One region of the Streptomyces sp. 1222.5 genome, then DNA from elsewhere that is predicted to be linked to it. Evidence: riboswitches for the same ligand, from Rfam matches in the RefSeq annotation. Region 1 holds a riboswitch; each other region holds the start of a gene.
The links. A riboswitch is a leader RNA that binds a small molecule or an ion and turns the genes downstream of it on or off. The one in region 1 is predicted to bind cobalamin.
Positions count from the first base shown of each region.

Region 2: another riboswitch for cobalamin. It lies ahead of BLW57_RS26930 (prenyltransferase/squalene oxidase repeat-containing protein); the one in region 1 lies ahead of BLW57_RS29735 (cobalamin biosynthesis protein).
Region 3: another riboswitch for cobalamin. It lies ahead of BLW57_RS14235 (ribonucleoside-diphosphate reductase subunit alpha); the one in region 1 lies ahead of BLW57_RS29735 (cobalamin biosynthesis protein).

Region 1 covers NZ_FNSZ01000001.1:6,581,183-6,586,814, forward strand. The annotation lists gene BLW57_RS29730 (cobyric acid synthase) at 1-1,260, opposite strand, end outside; gene BLW57_RS29735 (cobalamin biosynthesis protein) at 1,257-2,201, opposite strand; cobalamin riboswitch at 2,303-2,444, opposite strand; gene BLW57_RS29740 (hypothetical protein) at 2,589-2,816, opposite strand; gene BLW57_RS29745 (inorganic phosphate transporter) at 2,851-4,119, opposite strand; gene BLW57_RS29750 (lysozyme) at 4,276-5,043, opposite strand.
Region 2 covers NZ_FNSZ01000001.1:5,974,907-5,980,538, forward strand. The annotation lists gene BLW57_RS26925 (SCO2322 family protein) at 1-662, opposite strand, end outside; gene BLW57_RS26930 (prenyltransferase/squalene oxidase repeat-containing protein) at 659-1,870, opposite strand; cobalamin riboswitch at 1,985-2,113, opposite strand; gene BLW57_RS26935 (transcriptional regulator) at 2,516-3,109, shown strand; gene BLW57_RS26940 (MBL fold metallo-hydrolase) at 3,159-4,187, opposite strand; gene BLW57_RS26945 (FliH/SctL family protein) at 4,362-4,691, shown strand; gene BLW57_RS26950 (aldehyde dehydrogenase) at 4,844-5,632, shown strand, end outside.
Region 3 covers NZ_FNSZ01000001.1:3,197,665-3,203,296, forward strand. The annotation lists gene mctP (monocarboxylate uptake permease MctP) at 1-1,387, shown strand, start outside; cobalamin riboswitch at 1,534-1,693, shown strand; gene BLW57_RS14235 (ribonucleoside-diphosphate reductase subunit alpha) at 1,817-4,186, shown strand; gene BLW57_RS14240 (ribonucleotide-diphosphate reductase subunit beta) at 4,186-5,199, shown strand; gene BLW57_RS14245 (hypothetical protein) at 5,210-5,440, opposite strand; gene BLW57_RS14250 (helix-turn-helix domain-containing protein) at 5,534-5,632, shown strand, end outside.

The DNA.
Region 1 (5,632 bases):
CCACGTCTGGCCGACCCGGCAGCCGTCCAGGAAGGGCTCGCCCCCGCCGACGGTGGCCACCCCGTGGTGGATCTCGTATCCCTCGACCGGTTCGCCGAGGGCCTCGCCGACCGGCCGGGTCAGCGTCTTCTCGCGGGCGAACCGCACCCGCACCGGCAGCAGTCCGAGCCCGGGGACCTCCCCGGCGCGCGACTCGACCTCGTCCTCGATGTGCTCGCCGAGGATCTGGAAGCCACCGCAGATGCCGAGGACCGGACGCCCCTCGGCGGCCCTCCTGGCGAGCGCCCGCGCGAGCCCGCGCTCCCGCAGCCACTGGAGCGCCCGTACGGTCCCGCGCGTGCCCGGGACCACCACGAGGTCGGCGTCCGCCAGCTCCTCCGGGCGGTCCACGAACCGCACCACGACACCCGGTTCGGCGGCGAGCGCGTCCACGTCGGTGAAGTTGGACATCAGTGGGATCGCGCACACGGCGACCCGCAGCACGTCCTCGCCGACCGGGGCAGCGACGGTGGACTCCCGGACCGTGCCGCGCAGCGAGACGCGCAGCCCGTCCTCCTCGTCGATGCCTAGGCCGTGCCGGTACGGCAGGACGCCGTAGGTGCGCCGCCCGGTGAGGCCGTGCAGCATGTCCAACCCCGGCTCCAGCAGGCTGACATCGCCCCGGAACTTGTTCACCAGGAACCCGGCGACCAACTGCTGGTCCTCGGGGGAGAGCAGGGCGACGGTGCCGAAGAAGGAGGCGAAGACGCCTCCCCGGTCGATGTCCCCCACCACCAGCACGGGCAGCCGGGCGCCCCGCGCGACGCCCATGTTGACGATGTCGGTCCGCCGCAGGTTGATCTCGGCCGGGCTGCCCGCCCCCTCACAGATCACCGCGTCATACGTGCCCCGCAACTCGGCCAGGCAGTCCAGCACCGTGCCCAGCAGCCGCTGCTGGCGCCCGCCGTGGTAGCCGCGCGCGCTCATCTCGCCCACCGGCCTGCCCAGCAGCACCACCTGGCTGCTCTGCTCGCCGCCCGGCTTCAGCAGCACCGGGTTCATCCGCGCGGTCGGCTCGATCCGGCACGCCTGCGCCTGCATGGCCTGCGCCCGCCCGATCTCCGCACCCTCACGGGTCACGAAGGAGTTGAGGGACATGTTCTGCGCCTTGAACGGCGCGACCTTCACCCCCTGGCGCACCAGCCACCGGCAGATCCCGGCCGTCACGACGCTCTTGCCGGCGTCGGAGGTGGTGCCGGCGACGAGGAGACCCCCGTTCACTTCCCACGTCCCTTCACGATTCGGCGCGCGGCGACGGTGAAGCCGAGCGCGAGCAGGCCGACGCGGCGGGAGAGCCGTACGGCCCGGTCGATGTCGGTGGCCCGGACGGCGCGCCCGGTCCGGCCGTTGAGCACCGGGCGGTGCTCGACCCGCCCGCCGTAGGAGAGCGTCCCGCCCAGGCGCACTCCGAGGGCGCCCGCGAACGAGGCCTCCACGGGCCCGGCGTTGGGGCTCGGATGCCGGTGCGCGTCGGCCTTCCAAGCGCGCAGGGCACCGCGCGGATCGGGGCCGGCCGCGGCGGCGAGTACGGCGGTCAGCCGCGCCCCCGGCCAGCCGGCGAGGTCGTCCAGGCGGGCGGAGGCCCAGCCGTAGCGCCGGTACCGGGGCGACTTGTGACCCACCATCGCGTCCAGGGTGTTGACCGCCCGGAAGCCGAGCAGTCCCGGCACTCCGGCGACGGCTCCCCACACCAGGGCGCCCACCACGGCGTCGGACGTGTTCTCGGCGACGGACTCGACCACGGCCCGGGCGATCCCGTCGGCGTCCAGGGCCTGCGGGTCCCGGCCGCACAGATGGGGCAGCCGCGCGCGGGCCGCGTCGACGTCCCCGGTCTTCAGGGCACGTCCGATGACGCGGGCCTCCCGGGCGAGCGAAGTCCCGCCGGCGACCGACCAGGTGGCGGCGGCGGTCAGCGCGGCGGAGGCGACGAAGGAGGGGCGTACGGCGCGTGCGGCCAGCGCGCCCAGGGCCACGGCGCCACCGGCGCACACGGTGGTGTGCAGCGTCCCCCAGCCGCGGTGGTCGTGCCACAACGCGCTCTCCACGGCCCCGGCCGCCCGTCCGAACGCGGCGACGGGATGCCCGCGGCGGGGATCGCCGAGGAGCAGGTCACCGAGAAGGCCGGCGGCGGCGCCGTACGCGTAGGAGCGATCGGCACCCATCGGCTCAGCCGGCCGTGGGCACAGGGGCAGGTCTGGTACTGGTCCTCGATCGGCAGCCGAGCATGGCGATACGTGTCCTCACTCAGGGTGTCCGCGCCCTGGTTCGACTGATCCGGCGGTGAGAGTTCCTGGCTCCCGGGGGTTCTTCCCCGGTCACAGTGGCGGGACCGCGCCGGATTCGCACCGGCTTCCTCTCTTGCCGCCGTACATGGCCTGGGCAGTCCACCACGCGCCCGGAAGGGCCGTCAACTTGCCTTTGACCTGCGTGGGGAGAGTGTGCCGATCCCCACATCGTGGGGCGGGCGAGCATGCCGAAGGCTCCCCTCCCGGGCGGGGAGGGGAGCCTCTGCGGTGCTCGTTCGCGTCCGCCGTGCGGCGGACGCCGGGTCAGGCCTTGGCGACGATGAGATACATGCCGTACGCCACCGCGGCCGCGCAGGCGGCGAAGCAGACGTACGCGCCGGTGACGGCGAGGGCGGCGGAGTCGCCCTGGGCCGCGGCCTGTTCGCGCCGGGCCAGGCCCTTGATACCGAGGGTGAACAGGGCCACCAGGCCCACCGTGACCACGAGGCTGACGCCGAAGACGGAGCCGAGGGCCGCCCAGTCGATCTTCATGGGGATGCTTCCTTCAGTAACCGGGGTGCCGGGGTCAGACGGTGGCGGCCGGCGGGGTGGCCGGGGCGGCGGCGGGGTCGGCGACCCGGCCCCGGCCGGTGGACTGGTGCGGGAAGGCGACGGCCGGGTCCTCGGCGACCGTGCCCGCGGGCGGCGGGATCACGGCGGCGATGGCGGTGGTCACCACGCCGGCCGGCTCCTCGGTCTCGGTGACGACGTTGGTGTGGTCGACGACCTCGCGGCGGGAGAGCTTCCAGATCGCGGCGCTGGCGGAGACCAGGAAGACCGCGACGACGGCGGTGCCCCAGTCACCCAGGTCCGTGACGGACTCGGCGCCCGCGCCGACCAGCGCGGCGGCCGGCAGGGTCAGCGCCCAGGCGACGAACATACGGGTCGCGGTGGACCAGCGGACCACACCGCCCTTGCGGCCCAGACCCGCACCCATCACCGAGCCGGAGACGACGTGGGTGGTGGAGAGGGAGAAGCCGAGGTGGGAGGAGGCCAGGATGGCGGTCGCGGCGCTGGTCTGGGCGGCGAAGCCCTGGCGCGGCTCCAGGTCGGTCAGGCCCTTGCCCATGGTGCGGATGATGCGCCAGCCGCCGATGTAGGTGCCGAGCGCGATGGCCAGGCCCGCGGAGAGGATGACCCAGGTGGGAGGGTTGGAGCCGGGGGAGATGGCACCGCCCGCGATCAGCGCGAGGGTGATGATGCCCATCGTCTTCTGGGCGTCGTTGGTGCCGTGGGCGAGGGAGACCAGGCCGGCGGAGGCGATCTGGCCGGCGCGGTAGCCCTTGCGCGTGGCCTCGGCCTCGGCCTTGCCGCCGATGCCGTACGAGAAGCGGGTGGCCAGCATCGCCGCGAGGCCCGCCACGATCGGCGCGGCGACCGCGGGCAGCAGCACCTTGGTCACCAGGACCTCGCCGTGGACCGCGCCGAAGCCGGCCGAGGCGACGGTGGCGCCGATCAGGCCGCCCATCAGGGCGTGCGAGGAACTGGACGGCAGGCCCACCAGCCAGGTCAGCAGATTCCAGAGGATCGCGCCGACCAGGGCGGCGAAGATGACCTCGGGACGGATGCCGGTCTCGTCGACGAGACCCTTGGAGATCGTGTTCGCGACCTCCACGGAGAGGAATGCGCCCACAAGGTTGAGGGCGGCGGACATGGTCACCGCGATCTTGGGCTTCAGAGCGCCTGTCGAGATGGTGGTGGCCATCGCGTTCGCGGTGTCGTGGAAACCGTTCGTGAAATCGAACGCGAGAGCGGTTACGACCACTATCGCGAGGATCAGCGAGAAGCTTTCCATTTACCCAGGCAATCGTTCGAGGTCATTGGCTGGTCGACCGTAGGCAACCTGGGTGAACGGAAGATGAACTGGGTCGGGCGCCATGGTGACTGTAACGAGTGTTCGGGGTTCCGCTTGTCCTTGTCCGACCGCGTCGGCTCAGGCGCCCCTTGGGTCTCAGCCCCGGGCGAAGCTCCGCAGCCGGCTCGCCGGGCCGTGGAAGAGATTCTGGTCACCCGGCAGCCCGCCCTTGATCCCGTACTGCCAGAAAGTCCAGCGCCGCCAGCCGCCGGGCAGCTTCCCCGGGCGCGAGCCGCCGTGCCGGGCGATCCACAGGGCGTGGGAGGAGAAGGCGCGGGTGTTCCCGGTGCAGAGCCGCCACCAGTGGGTCGTCGTGTAGATCACCGGGCGGCGGCCGGTCTCCCGCCGGATCTCGTCGCTGAACGACCGGATCCAGCGGACCATCCGCCGCTCGCCCAGCCCGTAGCACTTGTCCGTGCCCCCGTACGGGTTGTACTCGATGTCCAGCGCGGGCGGCAGCGTCCAGCCGTCCGCCCGCCAGTCGCCGCCGTGCCGCACGAAGTAGGCCGCCTGCCGGGCGCCGGAGGACCGGTCCGGCCGCGCGAAGTGGTAGGCGCCCCGGATCAGGCCGGCCTCGCGGGCGCCGTCGTACTGCCGGGAGAAATAGGGGTTGCGGTAGTCCGTGGACTCGGTCGCCTTCACGTAGACGAACCGCGCCCCCTCCGCGCGGGCCTCCGGCCAGTCGACGTGGTTCTGATGGGACGACACGTCATGCCCGTGCGACACCCGAGCCGCCGCTGCCCGGGGGGCGCGGGCACGGTGTGCGGTCGCCCTGGGTCCGGACGCCCGGGGGCCGGCCGCGAGGGGGGCGGCGTCGGCCTGGGGCTCGGCTGCGAAGGGGGTGGCGGCCTGGGGCTCGGACAGCCACGGGCCGGGCGCCCGGGGTTCTGCGTGGAGGCCGGCCGGGCGGGCTTCGAGCGCCTGCGGAGCGGCTGCCTCGGGGGCGGCTGCCACGAGACCGAGTGCCCGCGAGTCGGGTACGCCCGCCGCGGGGGCTTCCGCCCGGAGGGCGGCCGCGGAACGGGCGGTGGTCCGGGCCGGCGCCGCCTCGGGAGCGGCTGACCGAAGGCCGGGTTTCCGCGAGCCGGGCGCCTGAGGTGCTGCCGCCTCGGAGCCGGTCGCCCGGAGGCCGGGCGTCAGGAACCCGGCCCCTTCCGGCGCCGTCTGGCGGGCGGTGGCCCGGAGGCCCGGTGTCCGGAACCCGGAGGCTTGCGGTGCCGCTCCTTCGGAGGCGGTGGCCCGGTGGCCCGGTGTCCGGAACCCGGTGGCCCGTGGTGCCGCCGCTTCTCGGGTGGTCGTCCGGGCGCCCGGTGTCCGGGCTCCGCGCGCTGCCGTACCGGTCGCTCGGCGGCCCGCTTCCGCTTCGACCGCTCGGCGGCCCGCTTCCGCCCGGCCTCCGGCCTCCGACAGTTGCGCCGCCCGCAGTCCGGCCGCTTCCGGTTCGGCCGCCCGC
Region 2 (5,632 bases), 610 kb from region 1:
TACACGGAGTCATCGCGCCGCCGCCGCGCCTGCCACACCGCGGCGCCCGCCAGCACGGCCACCACCCCCACGCCGACCGGCAGACCCAGCGACGGCCCACCGCCGGACCCGCCGTCCGGCCCGTGCTTCTCCGGTGCGGCGGCCGCGGGCTCGCGGTCCGCCGACACCTGTTCCCCGCACCCCTGGTGCGGATACCCGGCGATCGCGCACAACAGCGCGTTGGTGTCGTAGCGCAGGGGTCTGGCGACCGCGGCCACCGCGTCCGCGCTCGTCGCGTCCGGCGAGAGGCGGGCGCACGCGGTGCGGCGCGCGGGCGGCCGCTCGCCGGACGGGGCGTCGGCGGGCGTGCCGAAGTCGAGGACCAGCGCCACCCGCTTGGTGCCCGCCTTCGCGGGCGTTTCCGCGCAGATCGTGGTGAAGTCCGCCGTACCGCGCGGCCGGGTCGCGTCCGCGGAGTCCGCGCTCACGGCGAACCGGAAACCCTGGACCGCGCCGTCGTCCGGGCGCACCATCGACGGGCCCTGGGTGGCGTACGTCCAGTGGCCGCCGGAGCGCTCCCAGAACGACCAGTAGCGGTAGCCGGTGGCGTGGGCCGCGGTCGCGGGAAGCAGCAGGACGAGCGCGGCGACCAGCAGGGTCGCGGCACGGCGGACGGGGGTCACGGCCGGTTCTTCTTCCGGCCGCTGAGCAGGAAGCCGATGCCGATACCCGCCACGAGGCCGACGCCGACGATCCACCACACGCCGGTGTTCGAGTCGTCGTCGGACGCCTCGGCCTTCTTCCCGGCGGCCTTCTCCGCCTGCGGGGCCGGGCCCTGGGCGTTGAGGGAGCGGACCAGGCTGGTGCCGCCGAAGTCGTCCGGCTGCGCGCCCACCGCGTGCGCGGCGAGGATCAGCTGCGCGTACGCGGCCGGGCCGCTCTGCGCCGCCCACTGGGTGGCGTTCTTCTCCAGCCAGGCGTACACCTTCTTCGCCCGGTCGGTGCGGCCGTCCGCGGCGAGCGCGACGACCGCGTCCGCGGTGTTGCCGAAGTCGGGCTGGTCCTTGGCGCCGGGCAGGGTCGACTTCAGGTGACCGGTCTCGGCGACGGCCGATGCCAGGTAGGCGCCCGCGTTGTCCGCGAGCTGGGCCGGGGTGGGGTGGGCGGCCTTGACGCAGTCGTCCTTCGCGGGCGCCTTGCCCACCTCCGCGGCGAAGCCCTTGCCGAGCGAGCCCAGCAGGCCGGCCGCCGTCGCGTCCGCGTTGGCGAGCAGCTTGCCCTTCTTGTCCGGCTGGTAGGCGAGGGCGCCACCGCCGTCCTGGTCGCAGGGGACGGCCTGCGCGGCCAGCAGGTCGTAAGGGGTCCTGCTCCTGTTGTGCAGCTTCGCGACGTCCTGGCCGACCGCGGCGAACGCGCCGATGACGACGCTGGTGGAGTTGGTGTCGCTCGGGCCGCCCGGCGTGTACCCCCAGCCGCCGTCCTTGTTCTGCACGGTGGTCAGCCAGACCAGGGCCTTGCGGGTCTCGCGGTCGTGTCCGCCGACGGCGGCCAGGGCCTGCACGGCGGCCGCCGTGCTGTTGGTGTCCACCTGCGTCTTGTCGTCGCAGGCCTTGCCGGGCGCGGCACGGAAGGCGGCGAAGGAGCCGTTCGCGCACTGCTGCCCGGTGAGCCAGTCCACGGCCTTCGGGGTCGGCCGGTAGCCGAGGGTGCGCTGGGCGAGCAGCGTCAGCGACTGCCGCCACACGCCGTCGTACGTCGGGTCCGCCTTGCCGTACAGGCCGTCCGGCACCGCCACCTTGGGGGACGGGGACGCGTCGGCGGCCGTGGCGGGCGCGGCGGCGGCCAGCACGCCTATGGCGGCGAGAGCCGCGGCGCTGCGGCGAACGTTCATGGTCGGCGACTGCCTCTCCTGCGGGGAGCCTGCAGCGCACGGGAACACCCGGGCGGCTCGGCCCCGTGTACCTCGACGGTGCCGTGCGCGGCGGGCCGCCGACGCACGTGAGCCGGTCAACGTCCCGCCCGGGGCGGTCCGGCTCACCGCCCGCCGGGCGGCTCACGGTTGCGGGTCAGCGCCGGAATTGCACCGGCTTCCCCCCGTACGGGTGTGATGACGACTCCGCCACTTTACCGGCAGCCCCGCGCGGCCCGAGGGGTGGCCGTGGGCACACCGGCCCGGTGACCGGCGTCACGCTCTTGACGGGCTCGGGCCGTACGGCCGACGCGCACGGGATCGACGACGCGTGGGTGCCGCGCCGGGGACCGCGAGGGCCGGCCGGCGCGTCGTCGACCGGTCCGCCGCCGAGGACGGCCGAGGCGATCGGGTGTGGTGCACCCCGGGTGCCGCTCCCCCGTGACCGGCACCCGGGGCGGTCGCATCTCGCTCTCCGTGCCGTGATCCTCACCCACCGCTCCGGCAACTGTCAACGATTGCTGCCCCTTTGGGTAGGAAGCGCTGTCACCCCTGGTCGGTCACCGACCGACCCGGTAGCCTCGCGTCAGCCCGACACCGAACGGACGACAGCCCAGGGAGAACTCGGTGAGTGACGCGTACGCCGACCTGGCCGATGTCCTGCGCCGGCTCGGCGAGTTGACCGGCCGGCCGGGTCGGCTGCCGGAGGCCCTCGACGTGGCCGATCTGTCCCGCCGCACCGGAGTTCCCGTCGCCGTCGTCGCCGAACTCCTCGACGGCGGCCGGGCTCCCGAGACCATGCTGACCCAACGGGTGCGCCAGCGCCTCGACTTCATCCGCGAGAACCGGCGGAGGCCCGACGGAAAGCGGTACTCCCTGGGCGAGCTGGCCGCCATCGCCGGCACCAGCCGGCAGTGGCTGAGCGAGTGGCGCAAGAGCGGGATGCCGAGCCTCGCGCACACCGACCGGCTGCGCCGCTTCTTCGGCCTGCCCGCCGGGTTCTTCACCGCCGACGAACCGGAAGCGCTGCACGAGGCGCTGCAGCCCGTGCTGCAGAACCTGGAGGCCGAGGCCGACCCGCTGCTGCGGCTGCGCCAGAACGGACTGGTCCGGCTCGCCGCCCGCGCCCCGCAGATGAACGCCCACCAGCTCGCCACCCTCGCCGACCTGGCCGAGATGATCATCTCCGCGGAGCGGGTGGAGGACGCCGGGCGTACCTGACCCCGCGTCCAGGACGGGGGCGGGACGGTCCCGCCACGGCGCACGTCGCTCACACGGCCACGTACGCCACCGGCTCGCTCCCGGCGAGCGGTTCGGCCCGCCCCTGCTTCACCAGGCGGCGCAGATGGGACTCGGCCTCGGAGACGGCGATGTTCCGGGAGCCGTAGGGGATGTCGGCCCAGGGGCGGTTCCACTCCATGCGCTCCGCGAGCTGCCAGGGTGTGAGGGGCTCGCGGAGCAGCGCGAGCAGCCCGGCCAGCCGCTGCTCGTGGTGCTCGAGCAACTGCCGTACCCGGGCGGGCGCGTCGGTGAACGCGTACTGGTGGGCGGGGAGCACCTCGGCCGGGGTGAGCCGGCCCACCCGCTCCAGGGAGTCGAGGTAGTCGCCGAGCGGGTCGGTCACCGTGGCGTCGTCGGGGTCCTCGTACAGGCCGATGTGCGGGGTGATCTCCGGCAATAGGTGGTCGCCGCTGAACAGGCGCCCGCGACCCGCGCGTCGCGCGGGATGGTCCTCCTCCAGATGCAGGCAGACGTGGCCGGGGGTGTGTCCCGGGGTCCAGACGGCGCGCAGCCGGCGGCCGGGCAGGTCGAGGAGTTCGCCGGGCGCGACGTCCCGGTCCGGCAGGGCGGGGGAGAGACCGGGCAGGGTACGGCGGCCCCGGGCGGCCCGCAACGGGGCGATGTGCTCCTCGGGTGCCCCGGCCGCCGCGAGCTTGTCCGCCATGTACGCGTACCAGCGCTCGGGCCGGGTCTCCCGGGCCCGACGGACGATCGCCGCGTCGGCCTCGTGCATCGCCACCCAGGCGCCGGACGCCTCGCGCACTCGCGCGGACAGCCCGTGGTGGTCGGGGTGGTGATGGGTGACGACCACGCCGTACACCTCGGACACCGCCGTGCCGCAGGCCGCCAGGCCCGCCGCGAGCACGTCCCAGGACGCCGGATCGTCCCAGCCGGTGTCGACCAGCACCGGTCCCCGGCCGGTGTCCACGACGTACACCAGCGTGTGGCCGAGGGGGTTGTCAGGGATGGGGACCTGAAGGGACCGTACGCCCCCGCCGTGATCGAACGTCTTCGTCATCAGGCTCCTCCGCCCACCGCCCGCAGCCTTTCGATCCTGTTCACTATAACCAGACCTGACGCAACGTCAGTTAGGGGCGGCATAGGGGACGTGCGGGCGGGCACCCCGATTTGCGTCACGCTTTCGGCCCATTAGAGTGGAAACATCCCATATGGGCGTATCTGGGGAGAGCTCATGCAGCGAAGGACGATCAAGAGGGCCGCGGCCCTCAGCTCCGCTCTGGTGGCGACCGGTGTCGCCCTCATGCCGTTGAGCGTGCAGTCGGCGTTCGCGTCTCCGGCCCCGACGCAGGTGAGTTCCGCGGCGGTTGCTCCCGAGCAGAACCACTACCAGCAGGGCTTCCGGCAGGGCTTCCGTGACGGCTTCTCCGACGCGCGCTCCGACTGCGACCGCGACGGCTACGGCTCCGGCTACTCGTCCGGCCATGACTCCTCGTGGGCGCACGGTTACGTCGACGGCTACAACCGGGGCTACAGCTCGGCCTACAACCGGTACTGCGACTGAGTCCGCTTCACCGCGCGACGTTCGGGGCCGCACCGGCGGGTGATCCGCCGGTGCGGCCCCGGCCGGTGTCGGCCATTGCCCGCTGTAACTAGAACTGGTATCAGTTCTGAAACGGCGTCAGATACGCGCGGTGCGGCGGGAGGCAGTCGGCCATGACCGAGCTCGTGGAACACGGACAGCTGTTCATCGGCGGGGAGTTGACCGATCCCCTCGGCACGGACGTCATCGAGGTGGTCTCCCCGCACACCGAGGAGGTCATCGGCCGGGTGCCGCACGCCTCACGGGCGGACGTCGACCGGGCGGTGGCCGTCGCGCGCCGCGCCTTCGACGAGGGGCCCTGGCCACGGGCCACGCTCGAGGAGCGGATCGAGGTCGTCACCCGCATCAAGGACGGCATCGCCGCCCGGCACGAGGAGATCGCCCGCGTGATCTCCTCCGAGAACGGCTCCCCGTACTCCTGGAGCGTCCTCGCCCAGGCGCTCGGCGCGATGATGGTGTGGGACTCGGCGATCCGGGTCGCGCGGGACTTCACGTACGAGGAGCGCCGCGCCGGCGTCCTCGGCCCGCTCCTCGTCCGCCGCGAACCGGTCGGCGTGGTCGCGGCCGTCGTCCCGTGGAACGTCCCGCAGTTCGTCGCCGCGGCCAAGCTCGCCCCGGCGCTGCTGACCGGCTGCACGGTCGTCCTCAAACCGTCCCCGGAGTCCCCGCTGGACGCCTACCTCCTCGGTGAGATCGCGCGGGACGCCGGGCTGCCGGAGGGAGTGCTGTCCATCCTCCCCGCCGACCGGGAGGTCAGCGAGTACCTGGTCGGCCACCCCGGCGTCGACAAGGTCTCCTTCACCGGCTCGGTCGCGGCCGGCCGGCGCGTGATGGAGGTCGCCGCCCGCAACCTCACCCGGGTCACGCTGGAACTCGGCGGCAAGTCGGCGGCGGTCGTGCTC
Region 3 (5,632 bases), 3.4 Mb from region 1:
CGGCTTCTTCGCGGTGCCGTACACGATCCTGGTGTACCCGCTGATCTTCACCTTCCTGCCCCGCCTGTGGTCCGTGTCCCACAAGCACGGCTATGTCACCACCTCCGACTTCGTGCGCGGCCGGTTCGGCTCGAAGGGCCTGTCGCTGGCGGTGGCGCTCACCGGCATCCTGGCGACGATGCCGTACATCGCGCTGCAGCTCGTGGGCATCCAGGCGGTGCTCGACGTGATGGGCGTCGGCGGCGGCGAGAACACCAACTGGTTCGTGAAGGACCTCCCGCTGCTCATCGCCTTCGGTGTGCTCGCGGCCTACACGTACTCCTCCGGCCTGCGCGCGCCCGCGCTGATCGCGTTCGTCAAGGACGCGCTGATCTACATCGTCATCGCGGTGGCGATCATCTACATCCCGATCAAGCTGGGCGGCTTCGACGACGTCTTCGCCAAGGCGGGCGGCGCGTTCAGCCAGGTCAACCCCGCCACCGGCAAGCCGCGCGGCGCGCTCGTCCCGCCCGAGGCGGGCCAGTGGACGTACGCCACGCTGGCGCTCGGCTCGGCCCTCGCGCTGTTCATGTACCCGCACTCGATCACCGCGACCCTGTCGTCCAGGAGCCGTGAGGTGATCCGCCGGAACACCACGATCCTGCCGCTGTACTCGCTCATGCTGGGCCTGCTGGCGCTGCTGGGCTTCATGGCGATCGCGGCCGGGGTGAAGGTGACCAACGGGCAGCTGGCGATCCCGCAGCTGTTCGAGGACATGTTCCCGGACTGGTTCGCGGGCGTGGCCTTCGCGGCGATCGGCATCGGCGCGCTCGTGCCGGCGGCGATCATGTCCATCGCAGCGGCCAACCTCTTCACCCGCAACATCTACAAGGACTTCATCAAGCCGGACGCCACGCCCAAGCAGGAGGCCCAGGTCTCCAAGATCGTGTCGCTGCTGGTGAAGGTGGGCGCGCTGGTCTTCGTCCTCACCATGGACAAGACGGTCGCCATCAACTTCCAGCTGCTGGGCGGCATCTGGATCCTGCAGACCTTCCCGGCCCTGGTGGGCGGCCTGTTCACCCGCTGGTTCCACCGCTGGGCGCTGCTGGCCGGCTGGGCGGTCGGCATGGTGTACGGCACGGTCGCCGCGTACGGGGTGGCCTCGCCGACGCAGAAGCACTTCGGCGGCTCCGCGAAGGAGATCCCGGGTATCGGCGAGATCGGGTACATCGGTCTCACCGCGTTCGTCCTGAACGTCGTCGTCACCGTGGTCCTGACCTTCGTCCTGAAGGCCGTGAAGGCCCCCGAGGGCCTCGACCAGACCCGGCCGGAGGACTACACCGCGGACGCCGGCGACCCGGGCGTCCAGGTGGAGCTGCCGCCGGCGACGGCGGGCACCGGTCACTGAGCGACAGCCGCGCGACGGGCCGCCGGAGGGGATCCGGCGGCCCGTCGTCGTTCCCGCCCGGCACACCGCCGCCGCCCGGGCAGGCGGCCGGCGACATCACTCTTCTCACCTACCAGTTGACGCTCTGAAACCGACGGCGACACAACATCTGGGGGTGGCGTGGCGGGCGAGCACAAGATGTATGCTCATCCTCGCTGTCGCCGCAGGGGAATCCGGTGCGAATCCGGAACTGTCCCGCAACGGTGTACTTGCGTGTCTCCGCACGCCTGTTCAGTCCGAGGACCTGCCGCCAGCGCGCCCGGCCGTCCGGTCCGGGTGCTCACAGACGTCCGGGCCTCGCGGAGTGGGCCGGTGGACGCGACGCCGTGCGCGCTCGTGGCTGCCCCCTGCCCTCCGCCAGGCCCTGTGCCGAGCGAGGGAGAGCCCCACGTGACCATCGCGCCAGCAGACCCGGCTTCAGTCAGCGAGCTGAAGACCGCCGGTCCCGGTGCCGCGCTGCTGCGGACCCTGACCGAGCTGACCGCCGACCTCCCCGACGCCGACCCCGGCCGGGTCGCCGCCGCCGCGCTGCGCGGCCGGTCCGCGCGGGCCGACGAGGCGGAGTTGCGCGAGCTGGCCACGGAGGCGGCCGCCGGCCTGATCTCCGAGGACCCCGCCTACTCCCGGCTGGCCGCCCGACTGCTGACCCTCGCCATCCGCGAGGAGGCCGCCTCGCAGGGCGTCACCTCGTTCACCGAGTCCGTGGCCGTGGGACACCGGGAGGGGCTCATCGCGGACCGGACCGCCGAGTTCGTCCGGCTGCACGCCGGGCGGCTGGACGCGCTGGTCGACCGGGCCGCCGACGACCGCTTCGGCTACTTCGGCCTGCGCACCCTGCACAGCCGCTACCTGCTGCGGCACCCCTTCACCCGCAAGGTCGTCGAGACGCCCCAGCACTTCATGCTGCGGGTCGCCGCCGGCCTGGCCGAGGACGACACCACCCGCTCGGTGGACGAGGTCGCGGCGCTCTACAGGCTCATGAGCCGCCTCGACTACCTGCCGTCCTCCCCCACCCTGTTCAACTCCGGTACGCGGCACCCGCAGATGTCGTCCTGCTACCTGCTGGACTCCCCGCTGGACGAGCTGGACTCCATCTACGACCGCTACCACCAGGTCGCGCGGCTCTCCAAGCACGCCGGCGGGATCGGTCTGTCGTACTCCCGGATCCGCAGCCGCGGTTCGCTGATCCGTGGCACCAACGGGCACTCCAACGGCATCGTCCCGTTCCTGAAGACCCTGGACGCCTCGGTGGCCGCGGTGAACCAGGGCGGCCGGCGCAAGGGCGCGGCCGCGGTGTACCTGGAGACCTGGCACTCCGACATCGAGGAGTTCCTGGAGCTGCGGGACAACACCGGTGAGGACGCCCGCCGTACGCACAACCTGAACCTGGCGCACTGGATCCCGGACGAGTTCATGCGCCGCGTCAACGCCGACGAGCAGTGGTCGCTGTTCTCCCCGGCGGACGTGCCCGAGCTGGTGGACCTGTGGGGCGCGGAGTTCGACGCCGCGTACCGCGAGGCCGAGGCCGCCGGGCTGGCCCGGAAGACCATCGCTGCCCGTGACCTGTACGGCCGCATGATGCGCACGCTGGCACAGACCGGCAACGGCTGGATGACCTTCAAGGACGCGGCCAACCGCACCGCCAACCAGACGGCCGAGCCGGGCCACGTCGTCCACTCCTCGAACCTCTGCACGGAGATCCTGGAGGTCACGGACGACGGCGAGACCGCGGTCTGCAACCTGGGCTCGGTCAACCTGGGCGCCTTCGTCGTCGACGGCGACATCGACTGGGAGCGGCTGGACGAGACGGTCCGCACCGCCGTCACCTTCCTCGACCGCGTCGTGGACATCAACTTCTACCCGACCGAGCAGGCGGGCCGCTCCAACGCCAGATGGCGGCCGGTGGGCCTCGGCGCGATGGGTCTGCAGGACGTCTTCTTCAAGCTGCGGCTGCCCTTCGACTCCCCCGAGGCCAAGGCCCTGTCGACGCGGATCGCCGAGCGCATCATGCTGGCCGCGTACGAGGCCTCCGCCGACCTCGCCGAGCGCAACGGCCCGCTGCCGGCCTGGGAGAAGACCCGTACCGCCCGCGGTGTGCTGCACCCCGACCACTACGGCGTGGAGCCGGCCTGGCCGGAGCGCTGGGCGGCGCTGCGCGAGCGGATCGCCTCGGTCGGCATGCGCAACTCGCTGCTCCTCGCCATCGCCCCGACCGCCACCATCGCCTCCATCGCGGGCGTCTACGAGTGCATCGAGCCGCAGGTCTCCAACCTGTTCAAGCGCGAGACGCTGTCGGGTGAGTTCCTCCAGGTCAACTCCTATCTGGTGCGGGACCTGAAGGACCTGGGCGTGTGGGACGCGCGCACCCGCGAGGCGCTGCGCGAGTCCAACGGCTCGGTGCAGGACTTCGCCTGGATCCCGGCGGACGTGCGGCAGCTGTACCGCACCGCCTGGGAGATCCCGCAGCGCGGCCTCATCGACATGGCCGCGGCGCGTACCCCGTACCTGGATCAGGCGCAGTCGCTGAACCTGTTCCTGGAGACGCCGACCATCGGCAAGCTCTCCTCGATGTACGCGTACGCCTGGAAGTCGGGCCTGAAGACGACGTACTACCTGCGCTCCCGTCCGGCGACGCGGATCGCCCGGGCCGCCCAGGCCCAGGCGCAGAGCCAGGCGCCCATCCCCGTCCAGCAGGTCGCCGAGCCCGACGCGGTCGCCTGCTCCCTTGAGAACCCCGAGTCCTGCGAGGCCTGCCAGTGATGACCACCCGTAACCAGAACCTCCTCGACCCGGGCTTCGAGCTGACCCTGCGTCCCATGCGCTACCCGGACTTCTACGAGCGCTACCGGGACGCCATCAAGAACACCTGGACCGTGGAGGAGGTCGACCTGCACTCGGACGTGGCCGACCTCGCAAAGCTGTCCCCGGAGGAGCAGCACCTGATCGGCCGGCTGGTCGCGTTCTTCGCGACGGGCGACTCGATCGTCGCGAACAACCTGGTGCTGACGCTGTACAAGCACATCAACTCCCCGGAGGCGCGCCTGTACCTGTCGCGCCAGCTGTTCGAGGAGGCCGTGCACGTCCAGTTCTATCTGACGCTGCTCGACACCTACCTTCCCGACCCGGAGGACCGGGCCGCCGCCTTCGCCGCCGTGGAGAACATCCCGTCGATCCGCGAGAAGGCCGGGTTCTGCTTCAAGTGGATCAACGAGGTGGAGAAGCTGGACCGCCTCGAGTCGAAGGCGGACCGCCGCCGCTTCCTGCTCAACCTGAGCTGCTTCGCCGCGTGCATCGAGGGGCTGTTCTTCTACGGCGCCTTCGCGTACGTCTACTGGTTCCGCAGCCGGGGTCTGCTGCACGGTCTCGCCACGGGCACCAACTGGGTGTTCCGCGACGAGACGATGCACATGTCCTTCGCCTTCGAGGTGGTCGACACCGTCCGCAAGGAGGAGCCGGACCTGTTCGACGACGAGCTCCAGCAGCAGGTCACCGACATGCTGCGGGAGGCCGTCGAGGCGGAGCTGCAGTTCGCGCGCGACCTGTGCGGTGACGGCCTGCCCGGCATGAACACCGACTCCATGCGCCAGTACCTGGAGTGCGTCGCCGACCAGCGTCTGACGCGTCTCGGCTTCGCCCCGGTGTACGGCTCGGAGAACCCCTTCTCCTTCATGGAGCTGCAGGGCGTCCAGGAGCTGACGAACTTCTTCGAGCGCCGCCCGTCCGCGTACCAGGTCGCCGTGGAGGGCACGGTCGACTTCGACGAGGACTTCTGACCGGCCGCACTCAGGCGGCGCGGGTCGCGCCGTGGTGACGGCGGGACTTGACGGCCCTCCGGGGGGCCGGCGGCTGCGGGGACGCGGCCGCCGGCCGCCGCCCGCTGCGCTCGGCCTCCCTGAGCTGCCGGTCGATACGCCGGTCGCGCACGATGCCGAGCACGGACGGGAGGACCAGCAGGAGCAGGATCCCGAGGGTGGCGGTCATTCCGATCAGGCCTTCGATCTGGTTTCCGTTCATGGACACCACTGTCGCGCCGAATGCTCCTTACCGTGAGTGGCAGGACTGCCGCAGACCCTCGAATTACTGCCACCGACGAGGCACACTGGCAGCATGCTGAAGAACGTGGCCGCAGTACTGCTGGACGGGGTGCACCCCTTCGAGCTGGGTGTCGTGTGCGAGGTGTTCGGCATCGACCGCAGCGACGAGGGG